2 regions of the Ciceribacter sp. RN22 genome follow, and region 1 is predicted to be linked to the other one. Evidence: riboswitches for the same ligand, from Rfam matches in the RefSeq annotation. Region 1 holds a riboswitch; the other holds the start of a gene.
The links. A riboswitch is a leader RNA that binds a small molecule or an ion and turns the genes downstream of it on or off. The one in region 1 is predicted to bind thiamine pyrophosphate.

Region 1 (7,361 bases):
TCGACCCGCTGAGGGGCATTGGGGTGGCTCGACAAGAAGTCGAGACTCTGGTCCGAATAAGGGTCAACCGACGTGAAATGGCTGTAGGCCGCCATGGAATCGAGAAAGCGAGCCGCCGCGTAGGGGTCGTACCCCGCCTCCCCCAGTGTTCGCACGCCGATCACGTCCGCCTGCAACTCCTGCTGGCGCGAGAAGGCCGCGAGCCGAAGTTTCCCACGGGCCAATGCCTGCTTGCCGGCGAGATCGCTCGAAAGAACCTCGGCCACGACGCGGCTTGCGATCACCTCCGCCTCTTCGCGTCGTTGGCGCTCAATTCCATGATTGGCTGTGACGTGAGCCATCTCATGCGACAAGACGGCTGCGACCTCCGATGCGTCGTTGGCAAGCGCAAGGAGACCACGGGTCACATAGAGATAGCCGCCAGGCAACGCAAAGGCGTTGATTGCCGGGGAATTGAGAATCGTGATTCGGTAGGACTGGTTGGGATTCTCCGAAACGGCGGTAAGCGCGCCCGCAATACGTGCGACCAGCTTTTCGGTTTTCTCGTCATGATACTCGCCGCCATAGCTCGCGACGATCCGCGGATGTTCGCGCGCGCCCATCTGTGCACGCGGGTCGCCCTTCTGAACCTCTTCGACGATCTGCGGGTTACTCGACGGAGAGACGTCGGCGACGTAAGCCTGTTCGAATAGCGATTGGCATGACGACAAGAGCGCGGTCAACGAAACGGCTGCGAGCAGATGCAACGACCGCCGCAATCCCCGCGAGCTCGCAAAAGGACTGGGCACCAACATATCTCTGTCCGTCGGAGCTGGCATTCTGCCCAGGCTACCTTCCTTCGATATGAAGGGTCGGCACCAATGCGTGCCGCCCTCGATAAACATTACCGGCTGCGTGTTCTTCGTGTCTTCGATATGCCCGAAACAACATCATTCAACCGGTAACCGCAACACAACATATAGGAAAGGGAGCCTTCTCCGGTAAGACGATACCGAGGCATGTACGCGGAAAATGCATCATCCGAGTTGCGAATGCCACTGGGGCACGTCCAAATTATGGCGACGACACCGAGATGCAACACTTCAAGTCAACCACCGAGAAACGTCCTGATGCCTTCGATGTCGCCACGATCAAAGAACACATCGACCGGACCGGAGAAGGAGATTCTTCCCTGATCCACGAAGAGCACATGCTCCGCAAGACGTGCCACCTCATCCGCGTCATGGGTGATGACCATCACCGTGTTGCGCGTTTCGCGATGTAGCTCTTCGAGAAGGTCTGCCATGGCCGATCGCAATCCCGGATCCAGGGCTGCGAAGGGCTCGTCCAACAACAGCAGCGGTTTGCGCCGCACGAGCGCTCTCGCAAACGCAGCGCGCTGACGCTCCCCACCGGAGAGCGTCGAGGGAAGACGGCACTCAAAGCCCGCGAGCCCAACGCGCTTCAGTGCCGTCGAGACCATCGCACGCTCGTCGGCACCGAGGTGGAGACCCGGGTTGATGCCAAGACCGACATTCGTGAACAAATCGAGATGGGCAAAGAGATTGTTGTCCTGAAACACCAAGGAAACCGGACGATCGGCCGGCGGAAGGCCGCCGACGTCCCTCCCTTCGATCAGTAGCCGACCTTGATCCAGTGTTTCGAACCCGGCGATGAGGTTGAGCAGAGTCGACTTTCCGGAGCCGGAGGGTCCGGCGACTGCGGTGATCGCTCCCTTGGGAATTCGGCAATCGAACCAAAAGTCCTGTGCCCCGAGTTGGAGCCGGACATCCTCCAGGACAACGGCATCAGATTCGTCCGGCATTCTCGACGTTATCCTTCCGGGGCGGTTCGCCGGTGGTGCCGGCGAGGGTTAAGAGCAGGCAAATCAGGCCGAGAATCAGAGCGAGCCCGTCGGCATCGTTAGTCCGGTAGTGCCCCATGCGACTGTAGATCAGCCACGGCAAGGTCGTTACTTTTTCCGAGCCGAACAAGGCCACGGCTCCGAGGTCGCCGAGCGAAAGCGCCATGGCGAAGGAGAGACCTGTCAGTAATGGCTTCTTGAGCGGTGGCCAGTCGACGAGCCACAACTTCGAGAAACCGCCGATGCCCAGGCTAAGGACCAGACGCTCCGTTGCCGCGCGATGGTTTGCCAGAGCCGGCTTCACGACCCGCATGACGAAGGGCAAGGCCATCAACGCATTGATCCCAACAACGACCGCCGGTGCAAAGCTCGCGATGTCGCCCATCGATCTTAGCGCCATGAACCAACCCGTCGCGAGTACAATGGTCGGGACGAGCAGTACGAGGGATGACACACCGGCCAGCAGCACCGAGACGCCGTTCATCACCGGAGCAGGGCGCCGCAGAAGACCGATCACCGTCTGTGCATGGATTGTCGCCAGCGCGAGCGCGAGTGCCGTCAGCGCCGAGCCGAGCGCGATTGCCATGCTTGTCACCGCTGCCCGCAGAAACGCCTCCTCGCTGAGAAGCCTGAGGAGGTCGGCCTTCAGGCCGGAGAGAACGACAGAGCCGAGCGGGAGACCGAGGAACAACATAGCGGCGGTAAGCACCGCCCCGTCTGAAAGACGCACAGTAAGGCTCGCGCTGTCGAACCGTCGCGACGGACGGCCAAGTGTCTGCCCGTGTCCCTCCGGCGCCGGAAAAAGGGCCATCGCCACCAGAACCAGGGCCGTAACGGCGATCTGCAGGAAGGCCAACGAAACCGCCCGCTCCGGATCGAAATCGAACCGCAGGGCCTGGTAGATCGCCACTTCGAGGGTCGTGGCGGCGGGACCTCCCCCGAGAATGAGGACAAGCGTGAAGCTGGTGGCGCAAAGCATGAAAACGAGGCCGGCGATGCCGGGGATGAGCGGGCGGAGCGCAGGCCATTCGATGAAACGGAAGACCGCTCGTGGCTTCATGCCAAGCGTCGCACTCATCAACCAATATTCGGACGGCAAGCGCTCCAGTCCGGCAAGCATCAGGCGCGCGGCGAGCGGCAGATTGAAGAAGACATGCGCGAGCAAGATGCCGCCGAGACCGTAAATGCTGACCGGCTCCGCCTTGCCAAGGAAGAGCAGTCCGTCGTTGACCAGTCCCTGTCGACCCCAGATGCCGATCAGTCCGAGCGCGCCGATCAGCACCGGGAGTCCCATCGGCACAGCCATAAGCCGGACAAGCCACAGCCGTCCGGGAAAGCGCGTCTGGCGGGCGAGCGATCTTGCAACCGGAATGGCCAGCATTACCGAGAGTACCGTCGAGAGCGCTGCCTGCAACAAGGTGAAGCGCAGCACGGACAGGAGTAGCCGATCTGAGAAAAGAACCGCCAAGCCGCCGCTCCCGCCGTAGCGGAGCAGCGACAGGATCGCGACGCCGACAAACGCCCCTATGGCTGCAAGGCTGAATGCCCCGCCAAGAAAACCCGTCAAGCGTTGTCGTCGTACCAACATCTCGCTACTCGAGCGTCATTGCCGTGAGCCATTCGTCGATCCAGGCCTTCCGGTTGGCCGCGACCTCCTCCGGCGACATCAGGAATGTCCTGGAGGGATTGACGAGCTTTCCGAATGCCTCCGGCAGCGGTTCCGAGGTTGGCGCGGCGGGCATCATCCAGTTGTTGGTCGGGATGGTGTCCTGAAAACCGGGTGTCAGCACGAACTTCAGGAAGTCTCTCGCGAGGTCCTTTTGGGGCGCATTCTTGAGCATGCCGGCGACTTCAATCTGGATATAGTGGCCTTCGGAGAAGGCGGCAGCCTGGTAGCGGTCGGTTTCCTCGGCGATCATGTGGTAGGCGGGTGATGTCGTGTAGGACAGCACCATCGGCACCTCGCCCTTGGTGAAAAGTCCATAGGCCTCCGACCAGCCGGGTGTCACGGTCAAGACGCGCCGCTTCAATTTCTGCCAGGCGGCCGGCGCGTCATCACCGTAGACAGACTTCACCCAGAGCAGAAAACCGAGCCCCGGCGTCGACGTGCGGGGATCCTCGATCACGATCTTCTGCGAAGGATCCCCTTCCACGAGTTCCTTCATGCTCTTCGGCGGGGTCTTCAGCGCCTGCGTGTCGTACACGACGGCAAAATGACCATAATCGTACGGGATGAAGGTATCGTCGGAGAAGCCGCCGGGAACCTCGACTGCTGACGTGTCGACGCCGTGGACGTCGAAAAACCCGGTCTGCTTCGCCTCGGCAACGAGATTGGTATCGAGCCCCAGGATGATGTCGGCCTTGCTCGTATCTCCTTCGAGCTTCAGGCGCGTGAGCAGAGCCACACCATCGGCGACCCCAACAAAGTCCACCTTGCACTCGCAGGTCTTTTCAAAAGCCTCCTTGACCTTTGGCCCCGGCCCCCACTCGGAGATGAAGCTCTCGTAGGTGTAGATCGTCAACGTCTTGTCCGCAGCCGACACGGGAACAGTCGACAGCATGACGATTGCGGCCGCCGCAGCCAAAGCTCGGCCGGGAAAAACAGATATCGTGGCTCGCATAAGCGCCCCTCCTTTGAATTGGTCTTCCGGGAAAAGGGCGTCTGTTACGCGTCTAATCCCTCCGCCGGTCCTAGCCGGATCAGGTTCCGCGGGTTGGTGTTCACCTCTCAGCCTCCGGTTCCTGACGACCCCTTGGCACCCCGTTAGAGCAAGGCAGAAATAGCGCGACGTTTTGCGCCACGCAAGCATGGGACGGCTTGCGACCAGAACGCCTGGCTTCAACGGGACGGTGACGCTTGCCCTTTCTGCCTTTTTCATGCCACAGCAATCGGCTTATCAACCGATCGGCAAGTTGCTTGGCCCTATTATCCGGCCACCTGGTGCGCGGAAGAGCCTGACCCATGACCAATGCAGAGCCACTAGAGCAGTCTGGAACCGCGGCGGCGAGTTACGAGATCGGCTTCAAACGACAGATTACAATTGCCGTAGCGTCGTTCTGGGAATCGCCGGTTCGCAATCGTATCGTTCTCGTCGCGGCAGCCTTGCTGGCAATCATTCTGCTGACCGCTTACGGCCAGATCCTTCTGAACAGATGGAACGCGCCTTTCTACAATTCGCTGGAACGCCGAGATTTGCCGGAATTCATCGTCCAGCTGAAGAATTTTGCATTCATCGCCGGGTTCCTTCTTCTGCTCAACGTCGTGCAGACATGGCTCAATCAGATGGCTGCGCTCTACATGCGAGAAGGTCTGTCACGCGACGTTGTCGACCAGTGGCTGACAGACCGGCGAGCGTATCGGCTTTCGCTTTCCAGTCCTCTCGGCGTCAATCCCGATCAGCGGCTGCACGAGGATGCACGCAAGCTTTCCGAGATGACCACTTCGCTCACGATTGGCCTCGTCCAGGCGACGATCTTGCTGATCAGTTTCATCGGCGTGCTCTGGCAACTATCGAGTGGCTTCGTCTTTCATTTCGGCGATACAAGCTTCTCGATCCCCGGCTACATGGTCTGGGGAGCGATCTTCTATGCCAGCATTGCGTCTCTGGCCAGCAACCTTGTCGGTTTTCGGCTGACGCGCATCAATGCCGAACGGTACGCCCGTGAAGCCGACCTGCGCTTCTCGCTGATGCGCACCAACGAGAATCTCGAAGCGATAGCACTTGCGCGCGGCGACGAAACCCAGCGCCAGCGCATCCACACCAAGATCGACGATGTCATAGGCCTGATCCGCCAACTCGCGATAGCTCTCACCAACCTCACCTGGGTTACCGCGGGCTTCGGCTGGCTCGCTCTGGTCGTCCCGACGTTGATCGCGTCTCCGGCCTATTTTGCCGGAACCATGAGCTTCGGAGAATTGATGATGTCGGCAGCCGCCTTCAATCAGGTCCACTCGGCCCTGCGTTGGTACGTCAACAATTTCGACTCCATTGCGGACTGGAAAGCGACGCTCCTGCGCGTCATGAGCTTCAGGGCTGCGCTCGTTGACATGGATGACTACCATCCCAAAGGCAGCGAGGTCCTGCTCGAGCGTGGCGCGACGGAACAGCTCGCGTTCAAGAACGTGACGATCTGCGCGAAACCGAATGGCAACAGCTGCGATCACGCCTTTCGTTTGCGCGAACCGGATCCAGTCATCGGAGCCGGCGAAAGGGTGATGATCAACGGCGACCAGGGCATTAACCGGAAGCTGCTCTTCGATGCGCTTGCCGGACTTTGGCCGTGGGGTAGCGGGGCGATCGAGCTGCCTGCGCAGGAGATCCTCTTCGTCCCACAGCTGGACTATCTTCCGGAAGGATCACTGCGCGATGCCTTGCTCTTCCCGGTGTCGGCGCCCTCCTTCTCCGACGAGGAGATCGCAGCAGCACTAACCCGGGTCGGGCTTGGCGATCTCACGCAATCCCTTGACGAACATGCCCGATGGGATCGCAGGCTCGAAAAGGACGAGCAGATATCGCTCGCATTCGCCAGTCTACTGCTGCGATGCCCGCAATGGATCGTCTTCAACGATGTTCTCGAAGGTTTGGAACCGGAAACGGTCGAACGACTATCGTCGGTGATGCACGAGTTCCAGAACGCCACCCTCATCTATATCGGGCGATCCGGCGCCTTCTACGACGCAATGTCTCCGAGACTGCTGCACCTGGAGGCGCTCCCGCAAACTGGCCGGTGACCTTCAGCCTTCGAGTTCTTCGCGCAGCATCTCCAGTTCGAGCCACTCTTCTTCCATTCGCGCGAGGTCGGCTCGCAGCTTCTCCAGCTCCTTCGCCAGCATGTTGAACGCTGCCGGGTCCCGCGAGAACAAGCCTGGATCTGCCATTTTCGCTTCCCGGGCGGCGATTTCTCCCTCGGCTTTCGCAATCTCCTTCGGCAGGTTCTCCAGCGCGAACTTCTGCTTGTAAGAGAGCTTGGCCTTGCCCTTCGATGCTGGCCCCTCCGGCGACTTTTCACCGCCTTCCTGAACTTTCCCTTTGTCTGTCCTTGCAGCGCGGCGACGTTCGTCCTCGGCGCCTTTTCTTTGCGACAGCATATCGGAATAGCCGCCGGCATACTCGATCCAGCGACCGTCCGGCAGCTCTGGGTCGGCCGGCGCAATCGTCGAGGTAACCGTGCGGTCCAGGAAGTCACGGTCGTGGCTGACGAGGATAACCGTACCGGGATAACCGGCGACGATCTCTTGCAACAGATCAAGCGTTTCGATGTCGAGATCGTTCGTTGGCTCGTCGAGGATCAGCAGGTTTGACGGCTTTGCCATGATGCGCGCCAGCATCAACCGTGCCCGCTCGCCGCCAGACAGATTGCGGATCGGGGTGCGCGCCTGCTCGGGCTGAAACAGAAAATCCTTCATGTAACCGGTGACGTGCCGCTGCTCGCCGTTGACGAGAAGATTCTCGCCCCGACCGTCGGTCAGATAGTGGGCCAGCGTGTCGTCGGGATCGAGATCCTCGCGTTTCTGGTC
Region 2 (7,361 bases), on a different contig from region 1:
CATTGCCTTTGCCCGCATCTGCTCGGGCAAGCTGGAGCGCGGCATGAAGGCGCGGCTGTCGCGCACCGGAAAGCAGATGGGGCTGACGGCTCCTCAGTTCTTCTTCGCCTCCCAGCGCCAGCTTGCCGACACCGCCTATGCGGGCGACGTGGTCGGTATTCCGAACCATGGCACACTCCGGATCGGCGACACGCTGACCGAAGGGGAGCCGTTGGTCTTCCAGGGCGTGCCGAACTTCTCGCCGGAAATCCTGCGCCGCGTACGGCTCGAGGACGCGATGAAGGCGAAGAAACTGAAGGAAGCGCTGCAGCAGATGGCGGAGGAGGGCGTGGTGCAGCTCTTCCAGCCGGAGGACGGGTCGCCGGCGATCGTCGGCGTGGTCGGCGCTCTGCAGCTCGACGTCCTGAAGGAGCGGCTTTCTGCGGAATACGGCCTGCCGGTTTCCTTCGACATGCCGCGCTTCTCCGTCTGTCGCTGGATCTCCGCTGATCAGCCGGCCGAACTCGAAAAGTTCATGACCCAGCAGCGGGGCAATATGTGCCGCGACCTCGACGGCGATCCGGTGTTCATGGCGCAGGACGCTTTTTCGCTTCGCTACGAGGCGGAGCGGTACCCTGCCATCAAGATGGTCGCCATCAAGGAATATCACGTCGCCAAGGCGGCGTGAGTTCCTATCGGTCGGCGAGCGCCAGACGTAACCCGAGGACCGCGAAAGCACCGGAAAACGACCGGCGTAGCCACAGCTGCAGCCGAGGCCGGCTGATGACGTGGCGCCGCGTGGCCGCGGCGAAGACGCCATAGCCGATGAAGACCACGAAGGTCAGCACCATGAAGACGCCGGCCAGCACCAGCATGTGCAGGGATGCGTTCGGCGTGTTCGCCGGCACGAATTGCGGCAGGAAGGCGAGAAAGAAAAGCGACAGCTTCGGATTGAGGATGTTGAGGAGCAGGCCGTCGAGGATGATCTTGCTTGCTCCCGATGATGCGCGGGCCGAGGTGACCTGAAGCACACCCTCGTCCCGCCATATGCCCCATGCCATGAAGAGCAGATAGGCGACCCCGAGATACTTGACGCCTGAAAGGCGAGCGCGCTTGCATGAAGGAGGGCGGCAAGACCGGTAATGCTCGCCGCGACATGGGGAATGATGCCGAGCGTGCAGCCGAAGGCCGCGATCACGCTCGCCCGCCAGCCGGCGCCGAGGCCATGGGCAATCGTGTAGATGACGCCGGTGCCGGGCAGAAGGATGATGATCAGCGACGTCATGAGGTATTCAGGGGTCATTGCAGCTCTCCTTGCATGGGAGGGCAAAGCAAACACCGGAACACGGCCGCCGGTCTTGAACAGAATTGCAGCAGGCTTTCAGTGGACGGCCGCGGCATAGGCGCCGGGTGTCACCCCGTATCGCTGCACGAAGGCGCGGGTCATATGACTCTGATCGGCGAAGCCGCTTGTCGCTGCCGCCTCCGCAAGCGGAGAGCCAGCGTCGATGAGGCGTCGTACCATGTCGATCCGCCGCTGGATCTGGTAGGCGTGCGGCGTGAACCCGGTCTGCCTCACGAATGCTCGCAGCAGCTGAAATTTGCTGACGCCGGCTTCCTGCGCCAGTCTTCCGAGAGTTACCGGGCGCGCTGGATCGTCATCCAGCAGTCTTGCAGCGCGTCGGATGCCGGCACTCTTCGTCGCGGCCGCCGTCGCGCGCGGCCGCAACACGGAGGCGACGAGTGCCAGAAGTCCTGTTTCGCCCTCGAGAAACGCCCCGTCGTCTGCCGTCGTCGTGGCAAACAACTGTCGAAAGCGCCCCGCGAGGCGGGCGTCACGGATGACCGGATGTTCGAACTCGAACGTCCCACTGCCGCCGTCGGTGATGTCCAGTGTCGCGGCCGCTATTGTCTCCGGCAGGAGGTAGAGCATCTGCCAGAAACGACCGTGGTCTCCGATCGGTGCGCCGTCGTGCACTTCGCCGGGATTGACGGTGATGATGTCGCCCGGGCCCGCCTCCACCACGCCGCGCCCGCTCAGGGACTTCTGCGCACCCCGGCGGATGATCCCGACACCGAAGGCGTCGTGGGTGTGGCGCGGGAAGCTGTGTTGCGTGTCGGCAGTGACCGCGGTCACGCCGAAAAGCGCAGTGTTCGCAATTTTGAATCGGCCCTTACTCATGCACGCGACGGCTCCGAAATGCTGGCTGGGTGGGCTCTGCCAGCGTCATGCAGAGTGCCAGTTTCGTCTTCCAGCGGCAACCGTCCTGCGACAGTCTGGGTGACAGCCGCGGCGATCTGTGCGACAGAAAGGCGAGACAGGGGCGTCCGCCGGCAGGCGGGCTGAGAAGGACCCTTTGAACCTGAACCAGATCATGCTGGCGGAGGGAGTCGTTTCGGGGCGAGGCCTGCAGTGCCGAAGTCTTGTGACCTCTCCGCCACGGAGAGGCTGAAGATGACCGACATTCACAATATGGCAGGGCGGAGCTCGTCGGCAGCAGCGATTGCCAATGTCCTGTCGATCGCCGGTTCCGATCCGTCCGGCGGTGCCGGCATTCAGGCCGATCTCAAGACCTTCTCCGCGCGCGGTGTCTACGGCATGGCGGTCGTGACCGCCCTGACGGCGCAGAACACCCAAGGCGTGAGCGGCATACACGTCGTGCCGCCGGATTTCGTGGCGGAGCAGATCCGAACGGTCTTCGCCGATATCCGCGTGGATGCCGTCAAGATCGGCATGATCGCCGACGTGGCGATTGCGGGAGCCGTGGCCGATGTCCTTGCTCGTCTTCACGAGGTGCCGGTGGTTCTCGATCCGGTGATGATCGCCAAGGGCGGCGCGTCGCTGCTCACGGATGACGCGGTAGCGGCTCTCACCGGCCGGCTTCTGCCCATCGCGACAGTCATCACCCCCAATCTGCCGGAGGCGGCGGCCCTTCTCGGAGAGCCCGAGGCATGCAATCGGGACGAAATGGCCGGTCAGGCGCTCCGCCTCATGCGGTTTGGCGCGAAAGCGGTGCTGGTCAAGGGGGGACACCTTCCGGGAGCCGACAGTCCCGATGTGCTCGCGTCTGCCGCGGGTCTTACCTGGTTCGAGGCGCCACGCGTTGCGACCCGCAACACGCACGGTACCGGCTGCACGCTGTCGAGCGCGATCGCCGCCGAGCTTGCCAAGGGAGCGTTGCCGGAAGAGGCCGTCGCTGTCGCAAAGGCCTACGTCGCCGGAGCGATCAATGCCGCGGACGCCCTGAACGTCGGCTCCGGGCACGGGCCGGTGCACCACTTTCATGCGCTCTGGAGAGACGAAGGCGCACCGTAACCAGTTAGCCCGTCAGGGCATCCGAGAGTCGAGCGTGATTTCCTCGCCGTCGACGGCGAATGTGCCGTAGCCGCGATGATGAATGGTCCGCGGCGCCGTTTGGGCGGGGTCATACCACGCCTTCACCACCTCCAGGACGAACAGATTGTAGCGTGCGACGAATCCCTGATCGCCTACGCGGCATTCGAGGTTGGCGAAGCACTCGCCGATGAGCGGCGCACGCACTTCCTCGGCGGGCAGGGGCGTCAGACCGATCGTCGCAAACTTGTCGGTGTCCCGGCCGGAGCAGTTGCCGACTGCCACAACCTTTTCGACGAGTTCGACGGTCGGGATGGCGATCACGCATTCGCCGGTTTGCTGGAGCGCATGAAAGCTGTGATCGGCAGCACTGACGATGCAGGCGATCATCGGCGGAGTGAATTCCATCATCATGTGCCACGACATGGTCATGACGTTGGGCCGGCCGCCTTCCGAGGTCGTCAAGAGGACGACCGGGCCGGGTTCGATGAGCTGGTAGACCTTGGAAAGCGGAAATTCCTTCATGACCGCGGTCCTTCCTTCGATGACTGTTGTCCCTTTCTCTGAGCGTCGAGCCAGGCGCGATAGGATTGCGCGTCGCCATAGTCGAAGAAGCGGTTGAAGTGTTCGTGCGGATCGACGGCCCGGCGGGCGTGCTTGACAGGGCACCAGAAGGCCTCGGTACGGCCAGCGATCTCGCGGGCGTAGGCGATTACCCCATTTGCATAGCCGCAATAGATGCAGTTGAGTTTCTCGATGCCGTTGAGATAGGCGAGGTGGTGCCGGTCGATGATGACATGGTCGCTCCTCCTGACCCGCGGAATGCCGTAGGCGCGGAAGCAGATGTGCTGGTAGATCGTCACCGAGAGATCAAGAAAGACGAGCGGCACGATGAGTGCGTAGATCATCGGCGCCGTCAGGACATAGGCGACATGGGCGCGGGTGATGTAGGGCCAGAGGTTGATGCGATAGCGGGACTGGAACTCGCGGACATCCCGTTCGAAGCGTACCTTGCCGCGCTGCAGGCGGTAGCGGAAATGCTCGCGCTGGGCCTTGAGCTGGCGTTCGATCTCCGCCTCGAACTCGAGCCGTGTTGCCCTCAGGCGCTCTTCGATCTCTTCAAGGACATTCCTCTCCACGCGCCTGTTCCTTTCCCTGTCCGGGCTCCGCGGACTTCAGAGGATAGCGGTTGCATTTCGGGCGGAAGGAACGGCACGCCGGTTTCCGCACGCGCTTCTGACGAGCAGCCGAGAGGAGACTAGGCCTTGCCGGAGGGGCTGTCGATGGCGAACGATAAGAACGCCGGACCCGGCTGCTCCGGCGTTCTCGTTCCGATCGTTTGGTTGCCTTCAGTGATCGGCTTTGATGAAAGTGCCGTTCTGCAGGTCGCGCATCGCCTGCATCAGTTCCTCGCGGGTGTTCATGACGATCGGTCCGTGCCAGGCGACCGGCTCGCGGATCGGCTTGCCCGTGACGAGAAGGAAGCGGATACCCTCTTCGCCGGCCTGCACCGTGACCTCGTCGCCGGTGTCGAAGACGACGAGCGTGCGGTTGCCGGAAAGGTCGCGGATGTTGAGTTCCTGCCCCTGGTACTCCTTCTCCACCTTCACGCCGAAGGGCTTCGAGGCATCGCGGAAGGTGCCGGAGCCGGCGAAGATATAAGCGAAGGCCGACCGATAGGTATCGACCGGGAAGCTCTTCCGTTTGCCCGGCGGAACCGAGATGTCGAGATAGACGGGCTCGGCGGCAATGCCGTCGACGGGACCGGTCTTACCCCAGAAGTCTCCGGTGATGACGCGGACTGCGGTGCCGTCATCGTCGACGATCAAGGGAATGTCCGCGCTCTTGACGTCCTGATAGCGCGGTGCCGTCATCTTCAGCGACGACGGCAGGTTCGCCCAGAGCTGGAAACCGTGCATTCTGCCGGCAAAGTCGCCTTTCGGCATTTCCTGGTGCATGATGCCGCTTCCCGCCGTCATCCACTGCACGTCACCGGCACCGAGCAGGCCCTGATTGCCGAGGCTGTCGCCGTGCTCGACGGTGCCGGCCAGGACGTAGGTGATGGTCTCGATGCCGCGATGGGGATGCCACGGAAAGCCGCGGAGGTAGTCCGACGGATTGTCGTTGCGGAAATCATCCATCATCAGGAAGGGATCGGTCATCGACGGATCGCCGAAGCCGAAGACCCGATGCAATTTGACACCGGCCCCTTCCATCGCCGGCGTGGCGCGACTTTCATGTTTCACAGGTCGAATGGACATGGAATTGCTCCTTTCGAGCGGAATTTCAGTTGCCCCCAATATAGGGAAATCCGGCGGGTGGCGAAGACCGTTCCCCGGAACGCAGTGTTCACAGAACGCAATCCTCCGGCGCAAAATGTGATCGCGCCGACCAGTCAAAATTCGGCCGCGAATGGGCTATTTAGCTTTCGTTATCCAAATCAGGCAAAAGTAGTTAATCCCTTGCCGCCATTGGCGGAATGCATCCGGAGTCTATTGCAGCATGTGTCGCTGGGCAGCCTATCGTGGTCAACCGATCTATCTCGAAGAACTGGTGAGCTCTCCCGCGCATTCCCTGATCGAGCAGTCCCATTGCGCCACCCGCGCGAAGACGGCGACCAATGCAGACGGTTTCGGCATCGCCTGGTATGGAGATCGCCCGGAACCCGGACGCTTCCGCGATGTTCTGCCGGCCTGGTCGGACTGTAATCTCAAGAGCATGGCACGGCAGATCCGTTCACGGCTCTTTCTGGCGCATGTCCGCGCGGCGACGCACGGTTCCACGCGTCGGGACAACTGCCATCCCTTCGTCTGCGACACCTGGTCCTTTATGCATAATGGTCAGATCGACCACTTCGATCGCCTGCGCCGGTCGATGGAATCGATGCTCGACGACGAACACTTCAATGCCCGTGTCGGCACGACCGACTCCGAACTCCTGTTCCTGCTCGCGCTGCAGTTCGGCATGCGCGAGCGGCCGCTCGCCGCCATGGCCGAGGCGATAGGCTTTGTCGAGCAGCTGAGCCTCAATCTGACCGGCAGCGCAAAGGTACGGTTCACCGCCGCCTTCTCCGACGGGCACTCGCTTCATGCGGTGCGCTACGCGACTGACGCCTATGCGCCGACCCTCTTCGCCGCGCCGATGGGAGAGGGCGGGCACTGCCTCGTTTCCGAGCCGCTCAACGATGATACCGATGCGTGGATGGAGATTCCGGCCGGTAGTGCGGTGACACTCTCGGAAAAAGGGATCGAAGTCGTCCGTTTCCAACCGGCGGTCGACGGTGCGGCCGTGCTGCAGCCGGCCATGGCCGGCTGAGCCGCCATTCTCGTCTCAGAATGGAATACCGAGCTCCGCCCTGAGTTTCTTCGTAAGACCGGCGGCGACAAGCTCGTAAGAGCGGTGGAGATAATGGCGCAGTTCATCATCTGACAGCGGCGCCGTCGGTGAGACGGCGACCCACTTGCGCTTGGCGAAATAGGGCGCCTGACCGACGCCGTCGAGCGCGGTCAGGATCTCGAAGCTCTCCTCGCTGACCTTGAATGCGATCTTGGCGCCGTCGTCGTTCAAGACCGCAAAAACCTTGTCGCCGACTTTGGCGACGCGCGACTCCCATTGGTCCACGAGGGTCACTCCAGCCAAGCCGGTGACGAAGGCGTCGAAGCCTGCGCGTTCGAAGAGGCTCATCGGAGTGCTCCCTGGTTCAGGTGCTCGGCGATCCAGTACGCAAGACGCTCGGCGACCGTATCCTTGTCGAGTTCCGGCCATTCCTCGACGCCGGTCTTGGTGATCAGTTTCACCCGGTTGCGGGCACCACCCATAATGCCGGTTCCCGGTGAGACGTCGTTGGCGACAATCAGGTCGGCACCCTTCTTTTCGAGTTTGATACGGCCGTTCTGCTCGACATCCTGGGTTTCGGCGGCGAAGCCGACCACGATCGTCGGGCGCTTCTCATGGTGCCCTATCGTTCTGAGGATATCGGGATTCTCGGTAAGCTGCAGCGGCGCAGGAGCCTCCCCTGGCGTCTTCTTGATCTTCTGGCCGGCGGAGG

Region 2: another riboswitch for thiamine pyrophosphate. It lies ahead of thiD (bifunctional hydroxymethylpyrimidine kinase/phosphomethylpyrimidine kinase); the one in region 1 lies ahead of thiB (thiamine ABC transporter substrate binding subunit).

What each region holds. Positions count from the first base shown of each region.
Region 1 is NZ_JAMXLD010000002.1:1,159,816-1,167,176, reverse strand. It holds gene NHF53_RS20480 (M48 family metalloprotease) at 1-794, opposite strand, end outside; gene NHF53_RS20475 (ATP-binding cassette domain-containing protein) at 1,088-1,804, opposite strand; gene thiP (thiamine/thiamine pyrophosphate ABC transporter permease ThiP) at 1,788-3,431, opposite strand; gene thiB (thiamine ABC transporter substrate binding subunit) at 3,436-4,404, opposite strand; TPP riboswitch at 4,504-4,617, opposite strand; gene NHF53_RS20460 (ABC transporter ATP-binding protein/permease) at 4,806-6,575, shown strand; gene NHF53_RS20455 (ABC-F family ATP-binding cassette domain-containing protein) at 6,579-7,361, opposite strand, start outside.
Region 2 is NZ_JAMXLD010000001.1:301,798-309,158, reverse strand. It holds gene NHF53_RS01520 (peptide chain release factor 3) at 1-667, shown strand, start outside; partial or broken gene NHF53_RS01515 (LysE family translocator) at 672-1,282, opposite strand; gene NHF53_RS01510 (AraC family transcriptional regulator) at 1,361-2,161, opposite strand; TPP riboswitch at 2,290-2,386, shown strand; gene thiD (bifunctional hydroxymethylpyrimidine kinase/phosphomethylpyrimidine kinase) at 2,435-3,295, shown strand; gene NHF53_RS01500 (flavin reductase family protein) at 3,308-3,838, opposite strand; gene NHF53_RS01495 (hypothetical protein) at 3,835-4,452, opposite strand; gene NHF53_RS01490 (pirin family protein) at 4,663-5,574, opposite strand; gene NHF53_RS01485 (class II glutamine amidotransferase) at 5,816-6,628, shown strand; gene NHF53_RS01480 (MmcQ/YjbR family DNA-binding protein) at 6,644-6,997, opposite strand; gene coaBC (bifunctional phosphopantothenoylcysteine decarboxylase/phosphopantothenate--cysteine ligase CoaBC) at 6,994-7,361, opposite strand, start outside.